DNA from 2 places in the Microlunatus aurantiacus genome. Region 1 is predicted to be linked to the other one. Evidence: predicted binding sites of a transcription regulator. Region 1 holds the regulator's gene; the other holds the start of a gene.

Region 1 (10,916 bases):
TGCAGGTAGAGGTGGTAGGCGTTCGCCAGCACGGCCTGGGCACCCAGCTCGGCCACGGTCTCGGGCAGCACCGTCTTCACCGTCGCCTTCGTCCCGACCACCACGAAAGCCGGTGTGGCGATGGTGCCGTGCGGCGTGGTGATGGTGCCGGTCCGGCCGGCTCCGCCGGCGAGGGTGTCGCCGACCTCGAAGCCGAAACCTGTCCCCGGGGCGGAGGGCGGCGCCGGTGACGGAGAAGCGCCGCTCACGAGGCCGCCGACGGCGTGTCGCCGGTGTGTCGCGGGCTCGAGGTGCGCCTTTCCGTCACGTCGCGCCGCATCAGCCCGTCCGCCCACGCAGCATCAGCCCCGCGCAGGCGACCACGCCGGCCGTCGAGGTCCGCAGGACGTGGGGCGTCAGCAGCGTCGGGCGACCGCCCACCGCCGTCAGGGCGGTCAGCTCGTCCGGCGCGAGGCCGCCTTCCGGTCCGACCACCAGCAGCACCTCGCCTGACTCCGGCAGGCTGACCGAGGCCACGGGTGCGGCGGCGTCCTCGTGCAGCAGCAGGGCGACGTCGGCGGCCGCGATCCGCGTGGCCAGCGTGCGGGTGTCGATCGGCTCGGCCACGGTGGGCACCCACAACCGGCGGGACTGCTTCGCGGCCTCCCGCGCCGAGCTCCGCCAGCGGGCCAGCCCCTTCGTGCCTCGCTCGCCCGACCAGCGCACGATGGACCGGGCGGCCTGCCAGGGCACGATCTCGGTCACGCCGACCTCCGTCAGCAGCTCGACCGCCAGCTCACCGCGGTCCCCCTTGGCCAGCGCCTGGACGACGACGAACCGGACCGCGGGGGCCGGTTCCTCCCGGTGCCCGAGCACCTCGACGGTGATGCTCTGCTTGCCGGTGGCCACCACCGGCCCGGTGACGGCGCGGCCGGCGCCGTCGGCGAGCACCACGGTCTCGCCGAGGCGGATCCGGCGCACGACAGCAGCGTGCCGGCCTTCGGGACCGTCCAGCAGCACGGTCTCCCCCAGCCGCGGCAGCGGGTCGGGCAGTGCGGCGTGGAAGAGCGGTTCGGAGCTCACTGGCCGGCGAACGCGTCCCGCAGCCGACCGAAGAAGCCCTGGTTGTGCTTCTGCACCGAGCCCTCGACCGAGGTCTCCTCGCGCAGCTCCGACAGCTGGCGCAGCAGCTCGCGCTGCTCCTTGTCCAGCTTCGTCGGGGTCTGCACCATCAGCGTCACGCCCATCTGACCCCGCCCGTGCGACCGCAGCCGCGGCACGCCCCGACCGTCGAGAGCGACCCGGGTCCCGGACTGGGTGCCCGGCTGCACGGTGATCGTGGTGACCTTGTCCTCGTCGTCGGCGTCCTCCAGATCGGCCTCGAGGGTCTGCACCCGGATCTCGGTGCCGAGAGCGGCTGCCGTCATCGGGATCCGCAGCACCATCTCCAGGTTGTCACCGTCGCGCTGGAACACCTCGTGCGGAGCGACCTCGAGCTCGACGTACAGGTCACCCGCGGGTCCGCCGCCGGGGCCGACCTCGCCGTGAGCAGCCAGGTGGATGCGGTTGCCCGTGCTCACCCCGGCCGGGATCTTCACGTTGATGGTGCGGTTGGAGCGGACGCGGCCGTCGCCGGAGCACTCCACGCACGGGTTGGGGATCACGGTGCCGTAGCCGCGGCAGGTCGGGCACGGGCTGGTGGTGCGGATGTCACCGATGAAGGAGCGCTGCACGTGGGTCACCTCGCCCTGGCCGTGGCAGGTGGCGCAGGTGACCGGCTTCGAGCCCTCCTGGGCACCGGAGCCGCTGCAGCGGGGACAGAGCATCGCGGTGTCGACGCGCAGCGGCTTGGTGGTGCCGAAGGCGGCCTCGGCCAGCTCCAGCTCCAGCCGGACCAGGGCGTCCTGGCCGCGACGCGTCCGGGACCGGGGACCACGGGCGGTCTGCTGACCGAACATCGCGTCGACCAGGTTGGTGAAGTCGAAGCCTCCGTTCGCGCCGGCGAAGCCACCGTTGAAGCCACCGCCCATCCCGCCACCGAGCGGGTCGCCGCCCCGGTCGTAGAGGTCGCGCTTCTTGGCGTCACCGAGCACCTCGTACGCCTCCGCGACCTTCTTGAACCGCTCACCGGCGTCCGCCTCGGTGGCCACGTCGGGGTGCAGCTTCATCGCCAGCTGGCGGTAGGCCTTCTTGATCTGCTCAGGGCTCGCTTCGCGCGGGACGCCGAGGATCTCGTAGTAGTTGGTGCTCATCGTGTCCAGATTCTTCGGAGGGTTGGATTCTGTGAGAGGTCGATGGGTCAGCCCTCGGCCAGGAAGCGACCGACGTACCGGGCTACCGCCCGTACCGACGCCATCGTCGAGGGGTAGTCCATCCGGGTCGGACCGACGACGCCGAGGGTGGCCCAGCTGTCCAGCGCGGTGCCGTAGCCACTGGCCACCAGCGACGTGGACTGCAGCTCCGCGTACGGGTTCTCGCGGCCGATCCGGACCGTCACGATGTCGGTGGACGTGGCCTCGCCCAGCAGCTTGAGGAGCACGACCTGCTCCTCCAGTGCCTCGAGCACCGGTCGTACGGTGGTCTCGAACTCGTCACCGAACCGGGTGAGGTTGGGCATCCCACCGACCACGACCCGGCTGGAGGCGTCGCTGCCGAGCATGTCCAGCAGGGTCGCGATGCAGCCGCGCCCGATCGAGGAGATCGCGACCGGCAGCTCCGCGAGCAGCTGACCCAGCCTGGCCGCCGCCTGGCTGGAGACCTGCCCCACCGCCGCCGCGTTGAGCAGGGAGCGCACCCGGGTGAGCTCGTCGTCGGTGTGCTCGATCTCGACCACCCGCTGCTCGATGCGTCCGGTGGAGGTGATCAGGATGACCAGCAGCCGCTGGCTGGAGAGGGAGACGAGCTCGACGTGCCGCACCTCGGCGTGGCTGAGCGTCGGGTACTGCACGATCGCCACCTGCTGGGTGACCTGGGCGAGCAGCCGGACCGTCCGGTGCAGGATGTCGTCGAGGTCGACGGCCCCGGACAGGAAGGTGTGGATCGCCCGCTGCTCGGCCGGCGACAGCGGCTTGACCGAGCCGAGCCGGTCGACGAACAGGCGATAGCCCTTGTCGGTCGGGATCCGCCCGGCACTGGTGTGGGGCTGGGTGATGTAGCCCTCCTCCTCCAGCGCCGCCATGTCGTTGCGGACGGTGGCCGGGGAGACGCCGAGGCTGTGCCGCTCGACGAGAGCCTTGGAGCCCACCGGCTCCTGGCTGGAGACGTAGTCGGTCACGATCGCCCGGAGCACCTGCAGCTTGCGGTCGTCCACACCCTCTCCTCTGCTCGTCGTCACTCGCTGCTCCGCCGCGCGCCGAGTGACTCTGCTCTCCCTCGCCGTCCGCGCACGCCGAGCGTGGTTGCTCTCTCGTGGTCCAGACCGAGCCGGGCGCTTCGCTACGCCGTCGCTCGCGACGGGATCTTTGGCACTCTGACAGAGCGAGTGCCAGTCTAGTCACATGACCCAGCGCCCCGGCCCCTTCACTGCCGTGGCCGACCACGTCTACGTCTCGGTCGTGCCCTTCCCCGACGACCAGGGCTCCGGAGCGGTGAACGTCGGCCTGGTGGTCGGGTCCGAGGCGGCACTGCTCGTCGACGCGGGGGCCACCCCGGAGCAGGGTCGGCAGCTCCGCGAGGAGGTCGCGGCCGTGACGGCGCTGCCGGTGACCGCGGTGGTGCTGACCCACGCGCACTTCGACCACGCCTTCGGCGCCGGCGGCATCGACGCGCCAGCCGTGATCGCGCACGAGACCGTCGGCCCCTGGTTGGCCGGACCGGAAGCGGCGGCCGAGGCGGAGCGGGTGGGCGTCGACCAGCTGTCGCTGCCCCGACCCCGTCGCGAGGTGGCAGTGGCGGCCGCCGTCGACCTGGGTGGCGGTGTCCGGGTCGAGGCTGTTCACCTGGGCCGCGGGCACACCGACGGCGACCTCGTCGTCGTGGTCGCCGGGGCGGACGTGGTCTTCGCCGGGGACCTGGTCGAGTCCAGCGGCCCCCCGTCGTACGGGCCCGACTCCTACGCCCACGAGTGGCCGGCGACCCTCGACGGACTGATCGGGCTGACCACCGAGCGGACCGTGATCCTGCCCGGTCACGGCGCGCCGCTGGACCGGGAGGCGGTCTTCGAGCAGCGCGGCCGGGTCGCGGCCGTCTCCGGCGAGATCAGCCGGCTGGCCGGTCTGGGGGTGCGACCCGAGGATGCCGAGGAGCGCGGCACCTGGGCGCTTCCCTTCTCCGCCGTCCGCGAGGGGCTGGCCGCCGGTCTCACCCAGGCGCGCGCCGCGGACCCGCAACGGCGGCTACCGCTCGCCTGATCGGGCACGATGACCCTATGAACGCCTGGATGATCCCGTGAGCGACTGGATGGTCCCGTGAGCGACTGGACGATCCGGTGAGGGACGCGGGGATGGCGCGCCCGGCGACCATCGCCGACGTGGCCGCCCGTGCCGGGGTCTCGCCCGCCACGGTGTCGCGGGTGATGAACGGCACCAGGGCTGTCGACCAGGAGATGACCGAACGCGTCCGGGCCGCCGCGGCGGCGCTCGACTACTCCCCCAGCCCGCTGGCCCGCAGCCTGGTGCTCGGCCGGACCAACACCGTCGCCGTGGTCGTGCCCGACCTCGGCAACCCCACCTTCCACGGCGTGCTCCGTGGCCTCAGTCACGCCGCGGCCCGGAACGGCTACCACGTGCTGGTGGCCGACTCGGCCGAGTCGGTGACCGCCGAGCTGGCCCTGGCGCAGCAGACCCGCCGCCGCTGCGACGGGCTGGTGCTGGTCGCCCCACGGATGCCGGAGACCGACCTGGCCCAGCTGCTGCGGACCCTGCAGCCGATGGTGGTGGTCAACCGGGAGCCGGTCGGCGAGCACGCGTCCCCGGTGGTCACGGCCGACTACCGGCTGGGACTGACGGAGCTGCTGGAGCTGCTGTACGCCGATGGCCACCGGTCGCTCGCGTACCTGGCCGGCGCGCCGCAGAGCGCGTCCAACACCCGCCGGCTGGCGGCACTGGAGGAGTTCGGGGCCACGCACCCGGACCTGGCGGTGGAGATCCGTCCGTGCGGGGTGAACTTCGTCGACGGTCACGACGCGGCCGGGCCGTTGGTCAGGTCGGGCGTCACGGGCGTGCTCGCGTTCAACGACCTGGTGGCCATGGGTCTGGTCAGCGCGCTGGGCGAGGCCGGTGTCGCCGTCCCGGCCGCGATGTCGGTGGTGGGTTTCGACGACATCCCGTTCGCCCGGTACGTCACACCACCGCTGACCACCGCCGCCGTACCGGTGACCGAGCTCGGGGAGCTGGCCTGGCAGGGCATGTGGGACCTGCTGTCCGGGGGGCCGCCCCGACGGACGGTGGTGCTGAGTCCGCAGGTCGTCCGGCGGGGCAGCACCGGACCGGCTGCCCGCTCCCGCCCGGAGACGGCAGACGGCCCCTGACCTGCGGGCGTGGTGCAGGTCAGGGGCCGTCTGGTTCGGGGCCGACTCAGTGACGAGTCGGGGGCCTACTTCCCACCGGTCGTGGCGATGCCCTTGACCAGGAACTTCTGGCCGAACAGGAACACCAGGAACAGCGGGATCAAGGTGATGATCGACATGGCGAACATGGCTCCCCAGTTGCTGCCGCTGGTCGCGTCCAGGAAGGACTTCAAGGCGACCGGGACGGTGTAGGAGTTCGGGTCCGTCAAGTAGATCAGCGGGGTGAAGAAGTCGCTCCAGGTCCAGATGAAGGTGAAGATCGCCGTCGTGGCCAGCGCCGGACCCATCAGCGGGATGAGCACCCGGGAGAAGATCCGCCAGTGACCGCACCCGTCGATCCGGGCCGCTTCGTCCAGCTCCTTCGGGATGCCCCGGATGAACTGGACCATCAAGAAGATGAAGAAGGCGTCCGTGGCCAGGAACTTGGGCAGGATCAGCGGGATGAACGTGTTCACCCAGCCCAGGTTGTTGAACAGGATGTACTGCGGCACGAGGACCACGTGGATCGGCAGCATCACCGTGACCAGCATGATCGAGAACCACAGCGTCTTGAACCGGAACTGCAGGCGGGCGAACGCGTACGCCGCCAGCGAGCAGGCGAACAGGTTGCCGGCCACCGCGCCGATCACCACGATCGCGGAGTTCACGATGTAGTGACCGAACGGCTGGGCGAGAGCGAACCAGCCCTCGGTGTAGTTCTCGATCACCAGGTTGTTCAGCCACAGCCCCGGCGTCCGGAAGATCACCTCGGTGGGGCGGAACGACGACACCAGCAGCCACAGCAGCGGGTAGATCATCACCACGCTGGCAGCGATCAGCAGCGCGTGCTTGACCAGAGACCGGGCCCGGGTGGCTCCGCTGACGGTGTTGGGTGGCGGGTCGGACGGCGGGCCGGCCACAGCGGCCGGCGCGGCCAGGGACTCTTTCAGCTCAGTCATCGTAGAACACCCAATACTTCGAGAGGAAGAAGTTGACCGCGGTCAGCGCTCCGACGATGACCACCAGCAACCACGCCATCGCGGCGGCGTAGCCCATCTGGAACTGTCCGAAGCCACGCTGGTAGAGGTACAGCGTGTAGAACAGCGTCGAGTCCGCCGGACCACCGGTCCCCGCCGAGACCACGAAGGCCTGGGTGAAGGACTGGAACGCCCCGATCAGCTGCAGCACCAGGTTGAAGAAGATGATCGGTGACAGCAGCGGCAGGGTGATCTTGGTGAACTTCGTCCAGGTCGTGGCCCCGTCGACCGAGGCAGCTTCGTAGTACATGCCCGGGATCTGGCGCAGGCCGGCGAGGAAGATCACCATCGGTGAGCCGAAGGTCCACACGTGCAGCAGGATGATCGTCCACAGCGCGTAGCTGGGATCGGAGATCCAGCCGATCTGCGCGTCGAAGCCCAGCAACCGCAGGATCTGGTTGACCAGTCCGTCGGTGCCGAACATCTGACGCCAGAGCAGCGCGATGGCCACCGAGCTGCCGAGCATCGACGGCAGGTAGAACACCGAGCGGTAGATCGGCAGGCCCCGCATGCCCTTGTCCAGCAGCAACGCGATCCCCAACGCGAAGACCAGCTGCAGCGGCACCCCGACGAACACGTAGATGAAGGTGACCTTGAGCGAGTGGTGCAGCCGGTCGTCACCCAGCATCCGGACGTAGTTGTCGATGCCGATCCACTTCGGGGCCTGGATCAGGCTGTACTGGGTGAACGACAGGTAGAGGCTGGCGATCATCGGGCCGATGGTGATCAGGAACAGCCCGATGAACCACGGGATCAAGAACAGGTAGGCCGCCTTGTTGTCCCGGCTCGCCTCCTTGCGACGCTGTGCCTTCTCCTCCGGCGTCTTGGCCTTGTTGACCTTCAGGTGAGAGAGCTCAGATATGGCGCTCATTCATCAGCCCTGCATGTTCGACTTCATCTCGTCCATGAACTTCTGCGCCGCCTCGGCGGTGCTCTGACGACCGAACAGGACCTCGGTCGCGAAGCGCAGCATGACGTCGCCGATCTTGCCGCCGCCGGGCGGCGGTGCGATCGGGGTGTCGGCCAGCTCGGGCTGGATGTCGTTCAGGAACGTCTGGACCGTCTGCTGCACCTTGGAGAGCTTGGGCTTGATGGCGGCCTGCATCTCGCTGTTGGCCGGCATCCCCCGCTCGGCGAGCAGGAGGTTCGCTGCCTCGGGCGAGTTGACCAGCCAGCTGATGAAGGCGACGGCCGCCTCGGGGTTCTTGGTCCGGGCCGAGGCCGACCACAGCATCGACGCCTTGTACCAGGCCTTGCGCTCGGCCGAGTTGCCGGCGATGGTCGGGTAGCGCAGCATCGACAGGTCGGTGCCCGCGGCGGCGGTGATGGCCTCGAGCTGGTTGGAGTTGGACAGCGCGAGGGCCGCGGTGCCGACCACGATCGCGCTCTGGTCGAGGGACTTGGCCGCCTCCTCGGTGATCTGGGAGGGGGTGCCGATGGCGCCGGCCTTCTGGGCCTTGACCAGGTAGTCGAACCAGCCCTGCACGTCGGCGGTCTCGACGCCCATGCCCTCGGGGGTGAACAGCGCCTTGCCCTGCTGGCGGATCCAGGCCTGGAACAGGTTGTCGCTGACCAGTGACTGGAAGCCGAAGGTCAGCTTGGTCTTCTTGGCGACCTCGGCGGAGACGTCGACCAGGGAGTCCCAGGTCCAGCTCTTGTCGTCGGGCACCGCCACGCCCGCCTTCTCGAAGACCTTGGGGTTGGCCAGGACGACGAGGCAGTTGATGCCGGCGTTGATGCCGTTCAGGGTGCCGTCGATCTTGCCCGAGTCGACGGTGCCCTCGATGAACTTCGAGGTGTCCACGCCGGAGAGGTCGAGCAGGGCGCCACGGTTGCCGTACTCGGAGATGTAGGCCATGTCCATCTGGATGATGTCGGGAGCGGTGTTGCCGGCGACCTGGGTGGCCAGTCGGTCCCAGTAGCTGGCCCATTCACCGGGCTGGGGAGAGATCTTCACACCGGGGTTCGCCTTGGTGTAGGCGTCGATCGCCGTGGTGGTGTTCTTGTTGCGGACGTCGTTGCCCCACCAGGTGAAGTTCAGCTCGGCCGAGGACGCATCGCCCCCGCCCCCGCCGCTGTTGCTGGAGCCGGGCGCGCAGCCCACCAGCCCCATCGTGGTTGCTGCGGCGGCCAAGCCCCCGAGCAGGAACTGCCTGCGGTTCACGCCCATTGTCTCTCCCTCATCATTGCGGTGGAAAACGGTTTCTCGCGAAGATACGAGTACCGCAGCTCGGGTGTCAATCCACTTGCCAGCAATTGTCGAGCTGTTGCCCGACGGTGTTCTGGACTGCTACCCGTGGTCCTGGAGACCTCGTGACACGAGACTCTAGGCGAACGAAAGCGATTGCGCAAGCGTTTCCGTAAGTCGTTTCGGCCTTGGTTTCCCCGGTCCGGAATCGGTTTCTCGAACCGGCTTCGACCCGCCGCCGACAGCGGGTCTGTACCGTTGTAGGTGACGGAAGAGGTGCGATGGGCCGAGTCACGGTGAAGACGATCGCGGGGGCGGTCGGGGTGTCGCCGTCGACGGTGTCCAACGCCTACAACCGACCGGACCAGCTGTCGACCGAGCTGCGGGAGAAGATCCTGGCGGTGGCCGCCGAGCTCGGGTACGCGGGCCCCGACGCGGCGGCCCGGATGCTGCGCAGCGGGCGGGCCGAGGCGGTCGGCGTGCTCCTCACCGAGCGCCTCTCCTACGCGTTCTCCGACCCGTACGCCATCGGCTTCCTGACGGCGGTGACCGAGGTGCTGGAGCAGTCCCAGACGTCGTTGGTCCTGATGCCCATCGGCTACGAGGCCCAGCTCGAGACGGGGACCCCGGACGTGACGGCCGTCCGGCAGGCCAACATCGACGCCATGACGGTGCTCTGCATCGGCAACCTGCACCCGGCGACCCAGCTGGCCAAGGCGCGGGGCATCCGGATCGTGGGCACCGACATCGATCCCGATCCGGACTCGACCTGGGTGGCCATCGACGACGTCGAGGCGGGAGCGACGCTCGGACGGCACCTGGCCGGTCTCGGTCACCACCGGGTCGGCGTGATCGCCGACACGGGCTACCCCGCAGGGACGGTCACCACCGGGCTGTCGATCGACGACATCACCTGCACCGACTGCCTCGCCCGGATCCGGGGGCTGGCGAGCACGCTGGACGAACTGGTGATCGTGTCCGGGGGACACAACGCACCGGTCTCCGGGATGGCCGCCGGCGGCGCCCTGCTCGATCTGCCGGACCGGCCGACCGCGATCGTCGGACTGAGCGACGTGGTGGCCCTCGGCGTGCTGGAGGCGATGCGGGACCGTGGCCTGGAGGCGCCCCGTGACGTCTCGGTGTCCGGTTTCGACGACATCGACGCCGCGGCGCAGGCCGGGCTGACGACGGTGCGGCAGCCGATCCTGGAGAAGGGTCGCCGGGTCGGGGAGCTGCTGCTGGATCCCGAGCGGGAGCCACGGCAGGTGCTGCTGCCGATCGAGCTGGTCATCCGGGACAGCACCGGGGCGCCGGCGTCCTGAGCCGTCGAGCTCGGGTCCGGCACGCGGGCGCGGGCGGGCAGGTGGACCTCAGGCGTCGTCGGGCCACGGCGCGCTGAGGTCGGCGGAGATGCCGTCGCACAGCTCGGTCAGACCGACCAGCAGCTCCTCGGCCGACGTGGCGGCGAGCAACCCCACCTGGTCGAGCGGCCCGAGGGGGGCGACGCCCGCCAGCTGCCAGGCGGTGGCCACCGGATCCCCCTGGATGCCGATGTCGGCCGGCCAGGTCAGCTCGGAGAACTCGCTCGAGACGGCCAGACTGCGGCGGACGGCCCGCTCGGCGTTGGCCAGCGGCGCCCGCCACTGCTCGTCCCAGGTCAGCTCCGGCACCGGCGAGACCTCGGCGCGGGGGTGCGGGTCGTCGTCCAACCACTCGTCGATCCGGATCCGCTGCCGCCCCTCGGCCAGCAGCCCGATGAAGCCGTCCTGCGTGCCGAGCGAGGTGATCTCGGCGACCGTACCGAGCCCGAATCGCTTCTCTCCCCCGCCGACCTCCTGCCCGCGCTCGATCAGCACCACCCCGAACTCGGCGGCATCGGACTGCAGCAGCGTGCTGAGCATGACCAGGTAGCGCTGCTCGAACACCCGCAGCCGCAGCGGCATGTGCGGGAACAGCACCGTGCCCAACGGGAACATCGGCAAGATCGCCATGCGCCCATGCAACCCGATCGGCCGGCGGAGCTCCAGCCGGGGTGGCGTCGGATCGACGGACAAGTCCGGGGCCCGCGCGTGCCGTACCGGGATCGAGGACGTCGCCGCGCCTAGTCTGCGACGGTGCCTCCGACCAACAGCACCCCCCAGCCGCCGACCGACCGCTACGCAAGGGACGTGCTGAACAAGGGCTGGCAGCAGCAGGCCAAGAAGGTCGTGCCCGATATCGTGCTCGA
Region 2 (10,916 bases), on a different contig from region 1:
GGCTGGAGGCTGCCCACGAGCACCCCCGGATCCTGCACGTGCACGGCGACGCGACCGGTGCGGCGATCGCCGCCGCGCTGGTGGACCGGGTCACCGAGGCCGGCATCGACCTGCGGGCCCGGACGACCGTGGTCGACGTCCTGCTGGACGGCGGTCGGGCGGTCGGCGTACGGCTGCTGGACGGCAGCGAGATCACGGCGGACGCGGTGATCCTGGCCACCGGTGGCGCGGGGCAGCTCTACCGCCACACCACCAACCCCGAGGTCGCCACCGGGGACGGGGTGGCCATCGCCCTGCGCGCGGGGGCGGCGGTGGCCGACGTGGAGTTCTACCAGTTCCACCCGACGTCGCTGGCCGCGGCGGGCAACTTCTTGATCTCCGAGGCCGTCCGTGGCGAGGGCGCGACGCTGGTCGACGCCGACGGGGTGCGCTTCCTGCTCGACGTCCACCCGGCGGCCGAGCTCGCTCCCCGCGACGTCGTGGCGCGCGGGATCGCCGACCAGATGGCGCGCCAGCACGGCGCCCCGGTCCGGTTGGACGCCACGGGTCTCGGCCGGGACTTCCTGGCCCGTCGCTTCCCCACCATCGACGCCAGCTGCCGCCGGCAGGGCTTCGCCTGGGACGTCGAGCCGATCCCGGTCACGCCCGCGGCGCACTACTGGATGGGCGGTGTTCGCACCGACGTCTGGGGACGCACCTCGGTCCCCGGTCTGTACGCGGTCGGCGAGGTCGCGTGCACCGGGCTGCACGGCGCCAACCGGCTCGCCTCCAACTCTCTGCTCGAGGGTCTCGTCTACGGCGGGCGCGTCGCCGACCACCTCAACGCCGACCCGGCGGATCCCCTGGTCGCCCCGGCCGCCACCGACGCCGACGACTCCGTGGGGTGGCAGGTCCCGGAACCCGTGGACCTGGGTGACGCCGCGGACGCGGAGGCGTACAACCGGTCCGATCTGCAGGCCCTGATGTGGGAGTCGGTCGGTCTGCGGCGGACCGCCGAGGGACTGCGCGAGGCGCTGGACACCCTCCGCGGCTGGCGTACCCCCGAGGTCACCGACGCCAAGTCGGCCGAGGACGCGAACCTGCTGCTGGTGGCCCGGGCCGTCACGGCGGGTGCCCTGCGGCGTACGGAGTCGCGGGGTGGCCACTTCCGCGCCGACTTCCCCGCCACCGACCCGACCCAGGCCGTCCACTCCGGTCTGGTCCTCGCCCGATGACGGATCTGCTCGGGTTTGTCGGATCTGCTCGGGCTATAGATCGAGCAGATCCGACAAACCCGAGCAAATTCAGGAAAGGAGCCCGATGAGTCTGCAGCGGCACCAGATCGAGCGCGTCGTGACCATGGCGCTCGAGGAGGACGCGCCGTTCGGCGACGTGACCAGCCAGACCTTCGTGCCGGCCACGACCACCGCCACCGCCGAGCTCGTGGCCCGGGAACCGGGGGTCTTCGCCGGCGCCGACGTGTTCGGCGTCGCCATGACCGCCCTGGACGACACCGTCAAGGTGACCCTGCTGATCACCGACGGCGACCTGTTCACCACAGGTCAGGTCCTGGCCCGGGTCGAGGGGTCGGCGCGCACGGTCCTGCAGGCGGAACGGGTAGCCCTCAACCTGGTGCAGCGGATGTGTGGTGTCGCGACCCTCACCGCCCGCTACGTCGAGGCCGTCGCCGGTACGGACGCGCGGGTCGTCGACACCCGCAAGACCACGCCGGGACTCCGGGCCCTGGAACGTCACGCCGTACGGTGCGGTGGCGGCCACAACCACCGCTACTCGCTGTCGGACGCCGTGATGGCCAAGGACAACCACCTGGCCGTGGTCGACGACATCGGCGCCGCCATCCGCCGGGCTCGGACCGAGCTCCCGCACACGATGCACCTGGAGGTGGAGATCGACCGGCTCGGCCAGCTGGACGAGGTGCTGGCCGCCGGACCGGACACGATCATGCTGGACAACTTCTCCCTCGACGACCTGGTCGAGGGCGTCCGTCGGATCGACGGTCGCGCCATCGTGGAGGCCTCCGGCGGCATCACCCTGGACACCATCGCCGCGGTGGCCGCTACCGGTGTCGACGTGATCAGCGTGGGCGCCCTCACCCACAGCGTCCGCGCCCTCGATCTCGGTCTGGACGTGGTCGTCGCGGGCGCCCGATGAGCTACCTGGATGCGGCCGCCACCACCCCCGTCCGCCGGGAGGTGCTGCAGGCGATGTGGCCGTACCTCACGACCACGTACGGCAACCCGTCCAGCCAACACGAGCTGGGCGAGGCCGCCGCTCGCGCTCTGGAGGACGCTCGCCGGGTCGTCGCCGACATCCTCGGTGCCCGGCCCGCGGAGATCACCTTCACCTCCGGCGGCACCGAGGGCGCCAACACCGCGATCAAGGGCATCGCCCTGGCGAGCCCCCGCGGCCGGCACGTGATCGTCTCCGCCGTCGAGCACCCGGCGGTGCTGGAGTCGGCGCGCTGGCTCGGCCGCCTCGGCTACGAGATCACCGAGCTGGGCGTCGACCCCGACGGCCGGGTCTCCCCGCGCGATCTCGAGGCTGCCCTGCGGCCGGACACGACACTGGTCAGCCTCCAGTACGCCAACAACGAGGTCGGCACCATCCAGCCGATCGCCGAGCTCGCCGCGCTCACCCGCGCGCACGACGTCCCGTTCCACACCGACGCCGTGCAGGCGGCGGGCTGGTTGGACCTCGACGTCGGCCGGCTCGGGGTCCAGGCCCTCAGCCTGTCCGGGCACAAGGTCGGCGCCCCCAAGGGCGTCGGCGTCCTCTACGTGGCCCGCCGCACCCCGGTCGAGCCGCTGATCCACGGCGGCGGCCAGCAGCGCGGCCTGCGCTCTGGCACCGAGGACGTGGCCGGCGCGGTGGCACTGGCCACGGCGCTCCGCCTGGCCCGGACCGCCGACGCCGCTGCCGTACGCACCCGGCGGGACGCCTTCCTCACCCGCCTCGAGCAGGCTCTGCCCGGCGTCCGGCTGACCGGCCACCGCCATCACCGGCTGCCCGGCCACGCCTCGTTCGTGCTGCCCGGCCTGAGCGGGGAGTCGGTGCTGCTCGACCTGGAGCGACGTGGCGTGATCTGCTCCAGCGGATCCGCCTGCGCCGCCGGCAGCGACGAGGCCTCGCACGTGCTGACGGCGATGGGGATCCCGTCCGAGACGGCCCAGACCGCCTTGCGGTTCACCTTCGAGGCCGACGTCACCGACGAAGAACTCGAGCGGGCGGCCGACGAGCTGATCGCCGCCGTCGCCGGCCGGCTCCCGGTAACCTCGCCCGCGTGGAACCCCCGGTAGAGCCGTACGCCAGCGGTCTGCTCGACGTCGCCGACGGCTCGCAGCTGTGGTGGGAGACGTCCGGCAACCCGGCCGGCCGGCCGGCCCTCTTCCTGCACGGCGGTCCCGGCGGACGCCTGGGTGGGGGCTACCGCCGTCGCTTCGACGCCGCCCGCTGGCGGATCGTCGGTCTCGACCAGCGCGGCTCCGGGCGCAGCCGACCGCTGGCCAGCGAGGACCTCGACTCGCTGGGGACCAACACCACCGAGCAGCTGATCGCGGACCTGGAGGAGCTCCGGCTCCACCTCGGGATCGAGCGGTGGTTGCTGCACGGCGTCTCGTGGGGCACGGGTCTGGCGGTCGCGTACGCCCTGGCCCACCCCGACCGGGTCAGCGGGGTCGTGCTCACCGCCGTGGCGCTCACCACCCGCCCCTACGTCGAGTGGATCACCGAGACCGTCGGGATGCTGTTCCCGGTCGAGTGGGCGGCCTTCGCCCGCGCCGCCGACCGTCGACCCCGCGAGCGGGTGGTGGACGCGTACGCGCGTCGGCTGACCGACCCCGACCCGGAGGTGCGCCGGCGAGCCGCCACCGACTGGTGCCGCTGGGAGGGGGTGCACATCTCGCTCGGACCGGGGATCGACGGCACCCCGATGTACCACGACGACCCCGACCAGCAGCTGCTCACCAGCACCCTGGTCACCCACTACTGGAGCCACGACGGCTTCCTCGACCATGATCACGTGCTGGCCCGGATCCCCACCCTGGCGGGCATCCCGTGCGTCATGGTCCACGGCCGGTACGACGTCAGCGGCCCGGCCGGCTTCGCGTACGAGCTCCAGCAGGCGTGGCCGGGGAGCGAGCTGATCATGGTCGACGAGGGGCACGGCGGGGCGACCATGATGGACCTGACCGCCCAGGCCATCACCCGTCTCGGAGAGAGCCGATGATCAACGAAGCCGCCCCGTCGGCCCTCGACACCGCCGCCGCCGTCCGGACCGGCCGGACCAGTGCGCGCGAGACGGCTGAAGCCGCGCTGACCCGGATCGCCCGGCTCGACCCCGAGCTCAACGCGATCGTCGCGAGCGACGCCGACCGGGCAGTCGCCCAGGCCGTCGAGGTCGACCGGCGGGTGGCCGCCGGCGAGCACCTGCCGCTGGCCGGTGTGCCGCTCGCGGTCAAGGACACCGAGGACACCGTCGGCTACCGCACGATCCACGGGTCCCGGCTGTTCGCCGACACGGCCCACGCCACGAGCGACTCCGTTCTCGTGACCCGACTCCGGGCCGCCGGCTGCGTGGTGGTCGGCAAGTCGAACACCCCGGAGTTCGCCACCTCGGCGGACACGTCCAACCTGGTCTTCGGGTCCACCCGCAACCCGTACGACGTCGACCGGGTGGCCGGTGGCTCCTCCGGCGGGGCCGCGGTGGCGGTGGCCTCGGGCATGGTGCCGCTGGCCACGGCCTCCGACGGTGGCGGGTCGATCCGGATCCCCGCGTCGGCCTGCGGTCTGCCGGGTTTCAAACCGTCGCTCGGCCGGGTGCCGGACGGCGGTCCGCACCCGGTCGACTGGCCGCTGGTCACCACCCGGGGCGTGATCACCCGTACGGTGGCCGACCTGGTCGCCACCCTCGACGTGGTGGTCGGACCCGAGCGCACCGATCTGCGCTCCCTGCCTGCGCCCTGCGAGCCGTTCTCGGTGGGTGTGGGACGCACCCCGTTGCCCCGCCGGATCGCCTGGAGTCCGCAGCTGGGCTACGCCTGGACCGAGCCGAGCATCCTCGCCGCCTGCGGTGCGGCCGTGGAACGGCTGGCGGCCGAGGGCGTGGAGGTGGTCGAGATCGACCGCGTCTTCACCTCCGAGCCGTACGACGCCTGGGGCCCGCTGATCGCGGCGTACGTGCAGCGCAGTGTCGGCGAGCTCGACCGCTCGCTGCTCAGCGACGAGGTGCGCGAGGGGATCGAGGACGCCGACCGGCTCTCCGCCCGCGACCTGCTGGCCGCCGAGGACACCTGCCACCGGCTGAACCTGGAGCTGGTCCGGGTGTTCGAGACCTGCGATCTGCTGCTCACCCCGACCCTGCACCGGGACCCACCGCAGTTCGGGGAGGCGGTGTCGTGGATCCGGGCGACCGGGGTGTTCAACCTGACCCGCTCGCCGGCCGGCACGGTCCCGGTCGGGCTGAGCGACGAGTGCCTGCCGATCGGCCTGCAGATCGTCGGACCGCAGCACGATGACGTCGGGGTGCTCGCCCTGATGCAGCACCTGCACCCCTGACCCACGCCGCGCCTGCAGCACTCCCGGGCACTGCTGCTCGGGTTTGTCGGATCTGCTCGGTCTATAGCCCGAGCAGGTCCGACAAACCCGAGCAGATCCGGGCGGGAACGCAGAACGCGACAGCGGCGGTCCCCACCGAAGTGGGAACCGCCGCCGCCGTTGTGCTCGGTTCGAGCAGTCAGGACCTGATCGTCAGATCAGAAGTCCATCCCGCCCATGCCACCCATGCCACCGTCGCCACCCGGAGCGGCCGAAGCCTTCTCCGGCTTGTCGGCGATGACGGCCTCGGTGGTGAGGAACAGGGCCGCGATCGACGCCGCGTTCTGCAGCGCGGACCGGGTCACCTTGGCCGGGTCGATGATGCCGGCCGCGACCAGGTCGACGTACTCGCCGGTGGCCGCGTTCAGGCCCTGGCCGACGGGCAGGTTGCGGACCTTCTCCGCCACGACGCCGCCCTCGAGGCCGGCGTTGATGGCGATCTGCTTCAGCGGGGCCTCGGCCGCGGTGAAGACGATCTGCGCGCCGATGGCCTCGTCACCGGTCAGGTCGACCGTGACGTGCTGAGCAGCCTGCAGCAGAGCCACGCCGCCACCGGCGACGATGCCCTCCTCGACGGCCGCCTTGGCGTTGCGCACCGCGTCCTCGATGCGGTGCTTGCGCTCCTTGAGCTCCACCTCGGTGGCCGCGCCGACCTTGATCACGGCCACGCCGCCGGCCAGCTTGGCCAGCCGCTCCTGCAGCTTCTCGCGGTCGTAGTCGGAGTCGCTGTTCTCGATCTCCGTGCGGATCTGGTTGACCCGACCGGCGATGGCGTCGGAGTCACCAGCGCCCTCGATGATCGTGGTCTCGTCCTTGGTCACGACGACCTGACGAGCCTGGCCCAGCAGCTCAAGCTCGACGCCGTCGAGCTTGAGGCCGACCTCCTCGGAGATGACCTGACCGCCGGTGAGGATGGCGATGTCGGTCAGCATGGCCTTGCGACGGTCGCCGAAGCCCGGGGCCTTGACGGCAACGGACTTGAAGGTGCCGCGGATCTTGTTGACGATCAGCGCGGCCAGGGCCTCGCCGTCGACGTCCTCGGACAGCACGACCAGCGGCTTGCCGGACTGGATGACCTTCTCCAGGATCGGCAGCAGCTCCTTGAGGTTGGAGACCTTGGAGTTGACGATCAGGATGTACGGGTCGTCGAGCACGGTCTCCATGCGCTCGGTGTCGGTGACGAAGTAGGGCGAGATGTAGCCCTTGTCGAACCGCATGCCCTCGGTGAGCTCGAGCTCCAGGCCGAAGGTGTTGGACTCGTCGACGGTGATGACGCCTTCCTTGCCGACCTTGTCCATCGCCTCGGCGATGATCTCGCCGACGCTGGCGTCACCGGCGGAGATGGAGGCGGTCGCAGCGATCTGCTCCTTGGTCTCCACGTCCTTGGCGGTCCGCGCGAGCTCGGCGATCAGGGCAGCCACGGCCGCCTCGATGCCGCGCTTGAGGCTCATCGGGTTGGCGCCCGCGGTCACGTTGCGCAGACCCTCGCGCACCATGGCCTGGGCCAGCACGGTGGCCGTGGTGGTGCCGTCGCCCGCGACGTCGTCGGTCTTCTTGGCGACCTCCTTGACGAGCTCGGCGCCGATCTTCTCGTACGGGTCCTCGAGCTCGATCTCCTTGGCGATGCTCACACCGTCGTTCGTGATGGTGGGCGCACCCCACTTCTTCTCGAGCACGACGTTGCGGCCCTTCGGGCCGAGCGTGACCTTGACGGCGTCGGCGAGCTGGTTCATCCCGCGCTCGAGGCCGCGCCGCGCTTCGGTGTTGAACTGAATGAGTTTCGGCATGTTCTCCGCGAGTCCTCCCGCGAGCGGGGTGCTGTCCCCGCGCGTTGGTGTGGATAGATGTTTGGGTCTCGCCGAGCGGTGCCCGCGACGGACGCCCGTACGCTTCGACGCAGAGGTCTCCGCTCCGGACTCACCGCTTGGTGAGGTGGCACTCTCTGTTCGAGAGTGCTAACGCCATGTTTAGCACTCTGGCATGGTGAGTGCAAACACTTCGCGCCGCATTCTCAGCGCCTGCCGGCGCATTCTCAGCACCGGCACAGGGCCGGCCGATTCCGTCCCGGCGCCGGTGACACACGGCGGTGACGTGACGCCGCTACGGTTACCCCGTGTCCGAGAACCCCACGACAGACGACTTCCCGGTGAACGACCTGCCGGAGACCGGTACGCCGGCCGCGCCCGCGAAGCCCAAGGCCACGCACGCCCTCGCGCTGGCTCCGGTCGGCTCGCCCGCCAGCTCGGTCGACGGCTTCGTCCGCGAGTTCCTCCGGGAGCTCAACTACGGCCAGGGCGTCGCGCTGTCCACGAGCTCGGTCAACGACCAGTACCTGGCGCTGGCCCGCACGGTCCGGCACTACCTGATGGCCCGCTGGCTGGAGACCCTTCGCCGCCAGGCCGAGACCCAGGCCAAGGGCGTGGCTTACCTGTCCGCGGAGTACCTGCTCGGCCGCCAGCTCGGCAACGCGCTGCTAGCCACCGGACTGACCGAGATCGTCGAGGAGGGTCTGGGCAAGTGCGGGGTGGATCTGGCCGCCCTGCGGGCCCAGGAGGTCGAGCCGGGTCTGGGCAACGGTGGTCTGGGCCGCCTGGCCGCCTGCTTCATCGACTCGCTGGCCACCATGAGCGTGCCCTGCATCGGCTACGGCATCCGCTACGAGTACGGCATCTTCCGGCAGACCTTCGTGGAGGGACGGCAGGTCGAGCAGGCCGACTCCTGGCTGGCCCTCGGTGCGCCGTGGGAGTTCCCGCACCCCGAAGCCGCGCAGATCGTCACCTTCGGCGGTCACACCGAGAAGTACACCGACACCGACGGGGTGGAGCGCTCCCGGTGGGTGGCGGGCTGGAAGGTCAAGGCCATCCCGTACAACTACATGGTCCCGGGCTACCAGAACGGTCGGGTGAACACCCTGCGGCTGTGGCGTGCGCAGGCCACCGACGCGTTCGACCTGAAGATCTTCAACTCCGGCGACTACGAGGAGGCGGTCCGCGCCCAGACGTTCGCGGAGAACATCTCCAAGGTGCTCTACCCGGAGGACTCCACCCCCCAGGGCAAGGAGCTGCGGCTGCAGCAGCAGTACTTCTTCGTCTCGGCCTCCATCCACGACTTCGTGAACTCGGTCCTGCCGAAGGACTTCGACCTGCACAAGCTGCCGGACCGCATCATCTTCCAGCTCAACGACACCCACCCGGTGATCGGGGTGCCGGAGCTGATGCGGGTGCTGATCGACGAGAAGAAGATGGACTGGGACGAGGCCTGGGCCATCACCCAGCAGTGCTTCGCCTACACCTGTCACACCCTGCTGCCGGAGGCGCTGGAGGTCTGGTCGGTGGACCTGCTCGGTCGCCTCCTGCCCCGCCACCTGGAGATCATCTACCGGATCAACGAGGAGTTCCTCGAGCGGGTGTCCGAGCGCTTCGACGGCGACCAGCTGCGGGTCAGCCGGATGTCGATCATCGCCGAGCACCCCGAGCGGGCGGTCCGGATGGCGTACCTGGCCACCGTGGCCGGGGCCAAGGTGAACGGTGTGGCCGAGCTGCACTCCCAGCTGCTGCGGGACAAGGTGCTGCCCGACTTCGACGAGTTCTTCCCGGGCAAGTTCACCAACGTCACCAACGGCGTCACCCCACGCCGGTTCGTCCGGCTGGCCAACCCGGCGCTGTCGGAGCTGATCACCGACGCCATCGGGGTCGGCTGGCTGACCGACCTGGAGCGGCTGCGGGAGCTCGAGCCGTACGCCGAGGACGAGGAGTTCCGGGACCGGTTCCGCGAGGTCAAGGCGCACAACAAGCGCCGGTTGAACCGGGTGCTGGTGGAGCGGGACGGGTTCACCGTCGACGACTCCCACCTGCTCGACGTGATGGTCAAGCGGCTGCACGAGTACAAGCGGCAGACGCTCAAGGTGCTGCACATCGTCACCGAGTACGAGCGGATCATCTCCGGGGAGGTGAAGCCGGCCGACATCACGCCGCGCACCTTCATCTTCGGGGCCAAGGCCGCGCCCGGCTACAAGATCGCCAAGGACATCATCCACCTGATCAACGGGGTGGGCGCGGTCGTCAACAACGACAAGCGCGTCGAGGGCCGGCTGAAGGTGCTGTTCCCGCCCAACTACAACGTGACGCTGGCCGAGAAGGTCATCCCGGCCGCCGACCTGTCCGAGCAGATCTCGTTGGCCGGCAAGGAGGCGTCGGGCACGGGGAACATGAAGTTCGCCCTCAACGGTGCGCTGACCATCGGCACCGACGACGGCGCCAACATCGAGATCCGCGAGCTGGTCGGGGACGACAACTTCTTCCTGTTCGGGTTGCTGGAGCCCGAGGTCGAGGCGCTCTATGCCAAGGGCTACGTGCCGAGCTCGTTCTACGAGTCCGACCCCAGCCTCAAGCGGGCCATCGACCTGATCGCCCAGGGAGCGTTCTCCGACGGCGACCGGGACGTATTCGCCCCCGTCGTCGGCAACCTGCTCTACGAGGACCGGTTCATGGCCCTGGCCGACTACCGCGCCTACATCGACGCGCAGGACAAGGTCGGGGCCGCGTACGCCGACACCGACGCCTGGACGAGGTCGGCCATCCTCAACGTCGCCCGGTCCGGGTTCTTCTCCTCCGACCGCTCGATGCGCCACTACATCGACCGGATCTGGCACACCCCGCCGGCCTTCTGATCGGGGTCCTCCCGCGTCGACGTCCGTACGGCCGAGGGCCGGGTCCCCGTGAGCGGGACCCGGCCCTCGTACGTTCTCCGACCAACCTGGGCCGCACCGCCCCTGCCCCGGCTTCGGCCCCGGCCTCGATCCCATAGACCGGGAATGCATCTGCACACCCGCAGGTTGCGAATGGTCATGGTGCAACAGCAGGTGAGTCGGGCCGAGGTCGGTCTGCGGTCGAGTCGTGGTCCGATCCTGCTGGCGATGATGCTGTCGGTCGGGCTGGTGGCGATCGACTCGACCATCCTGGCTACGGCGATCCCGGCCATCGTCGACGACCTCGGCGGCTTCAACCAGTTCCCCTGGCTGTTCTCGGTGTTCCTGCTGGCCCAGGCCGTGTCGGTGCCGATCTACGCGAAGTTCTCCGACCAGTACGGGCGGAAGCCGATCATGCTGATCGGGGTCGGGCTGTTCCTGGTCGGCTCGATCCTGTGCGGCTTCGCCTGGAGCATGCCGTCGCTGATCGTGTTCCGCGGTCTGCAGGGCCTCGGCGCCGGAGCGATCATGCCCACGTCGATGACCATCGTCGGGGACCTCTACAGCCTCGCCGAGCGCGCCACCGTGCAGGGCTACATGGCCAGCGTCTGGGCCATCTCCGCCGTCGTCGGTCCGG

The links. Region 1 encodes HrcA, which represses chaperone genes, less so after heat shock. Its sites were predicted from a motif close to TTGGCACTCGNNNNNNNCGAGTGCCAA; they were not measured.
Region 2: a site for HrcA is predicted at 7,560-7,586, ahead of groL (chaperonin GroEL). Genes of this name have one in related genera too.

What each region holds. Positions count from the first base shown of each region.
Region 1 is NZ_BAAAYX010000002.1:838,966-849,881, reverse strand. Features, by position in the region: gene tgt (tRNA guanosine(34) transglycosylase Tgt) at 1-248, opposite strand, end outside; gene ABD714_RS04080 (16S rRNA (uracil(1498)-N(3))-methyltransferase) at 319-1,062, opposite strand; gene dnaJ (molecular chaperone DnaJ) at 1,059-2,231, opposite strand; gene hrcA (heat-inducible transcriptional repressor HrcA) at 2,279-3,289, opposite strand; gene ABD714_RS04065 (MBL fold metallo-hydrolase) at 3,477-4,328, shown strand; gene ABD714_RS04060 (LacI family DNA-binding transcriptional regulator) at 4,421-5,446, shown strand; gene ABD714_RS04055 (carbohydrate ABC transporter permease) at 5,512-6,423, opposite strand; gene ABD714_RS04050 (carbohydrate ABC transporter permease) at 6,416-7,372, opposite strand; gene ABD714_RS04045 (ABC transporter substrate-binding protein) at 7,376-8,665, opposite strand; gene ABD714_RS04040 (LacI family DNA-binding transcriptional regulator) at 8,971-10,011, shown strand; gene ABD714_RS04035 (LON peptidase substrate-binding domain-containing protein) at 10,060-10,680, opposite strand; gene ABD714_RS04030 (DUF3097 domain-containing protein) at 10,804-10,916, shown strand, end outside.
Region 2 is NZ_BAAAYX010000013.1:603,118-614,033, forward strand. Features, by position in the region: gene nadB (L-aspartate oxidase) at 1-1,214, shown strand, start outside; gene nadC (carboxylating nicotinate-nucleotide diphosphorylase) at 1,300-2,151, shown strand; gene ABD714_RS16680 (cysteine desulfurase family protein) at 2,148-3,296, shown strand; gene ABD714_RS16685 (alpha/beta fold hydrolase) at 3,281-4,225, shown strand; gene ABD714_RS16690 (amidase) at 4,222-5,553, shown strand; gene groL (chaperonin GroEL) at 5,751-7,379, opposite strand; gene ABD714_RS16700 (glycogen/starch/alpha-glucan phosphorylase) at 7,706-10,261, shown strand; gene ABD714_RS16705 (MDR family MFS transporter) at 10,433-10,916, shown strand, end outside.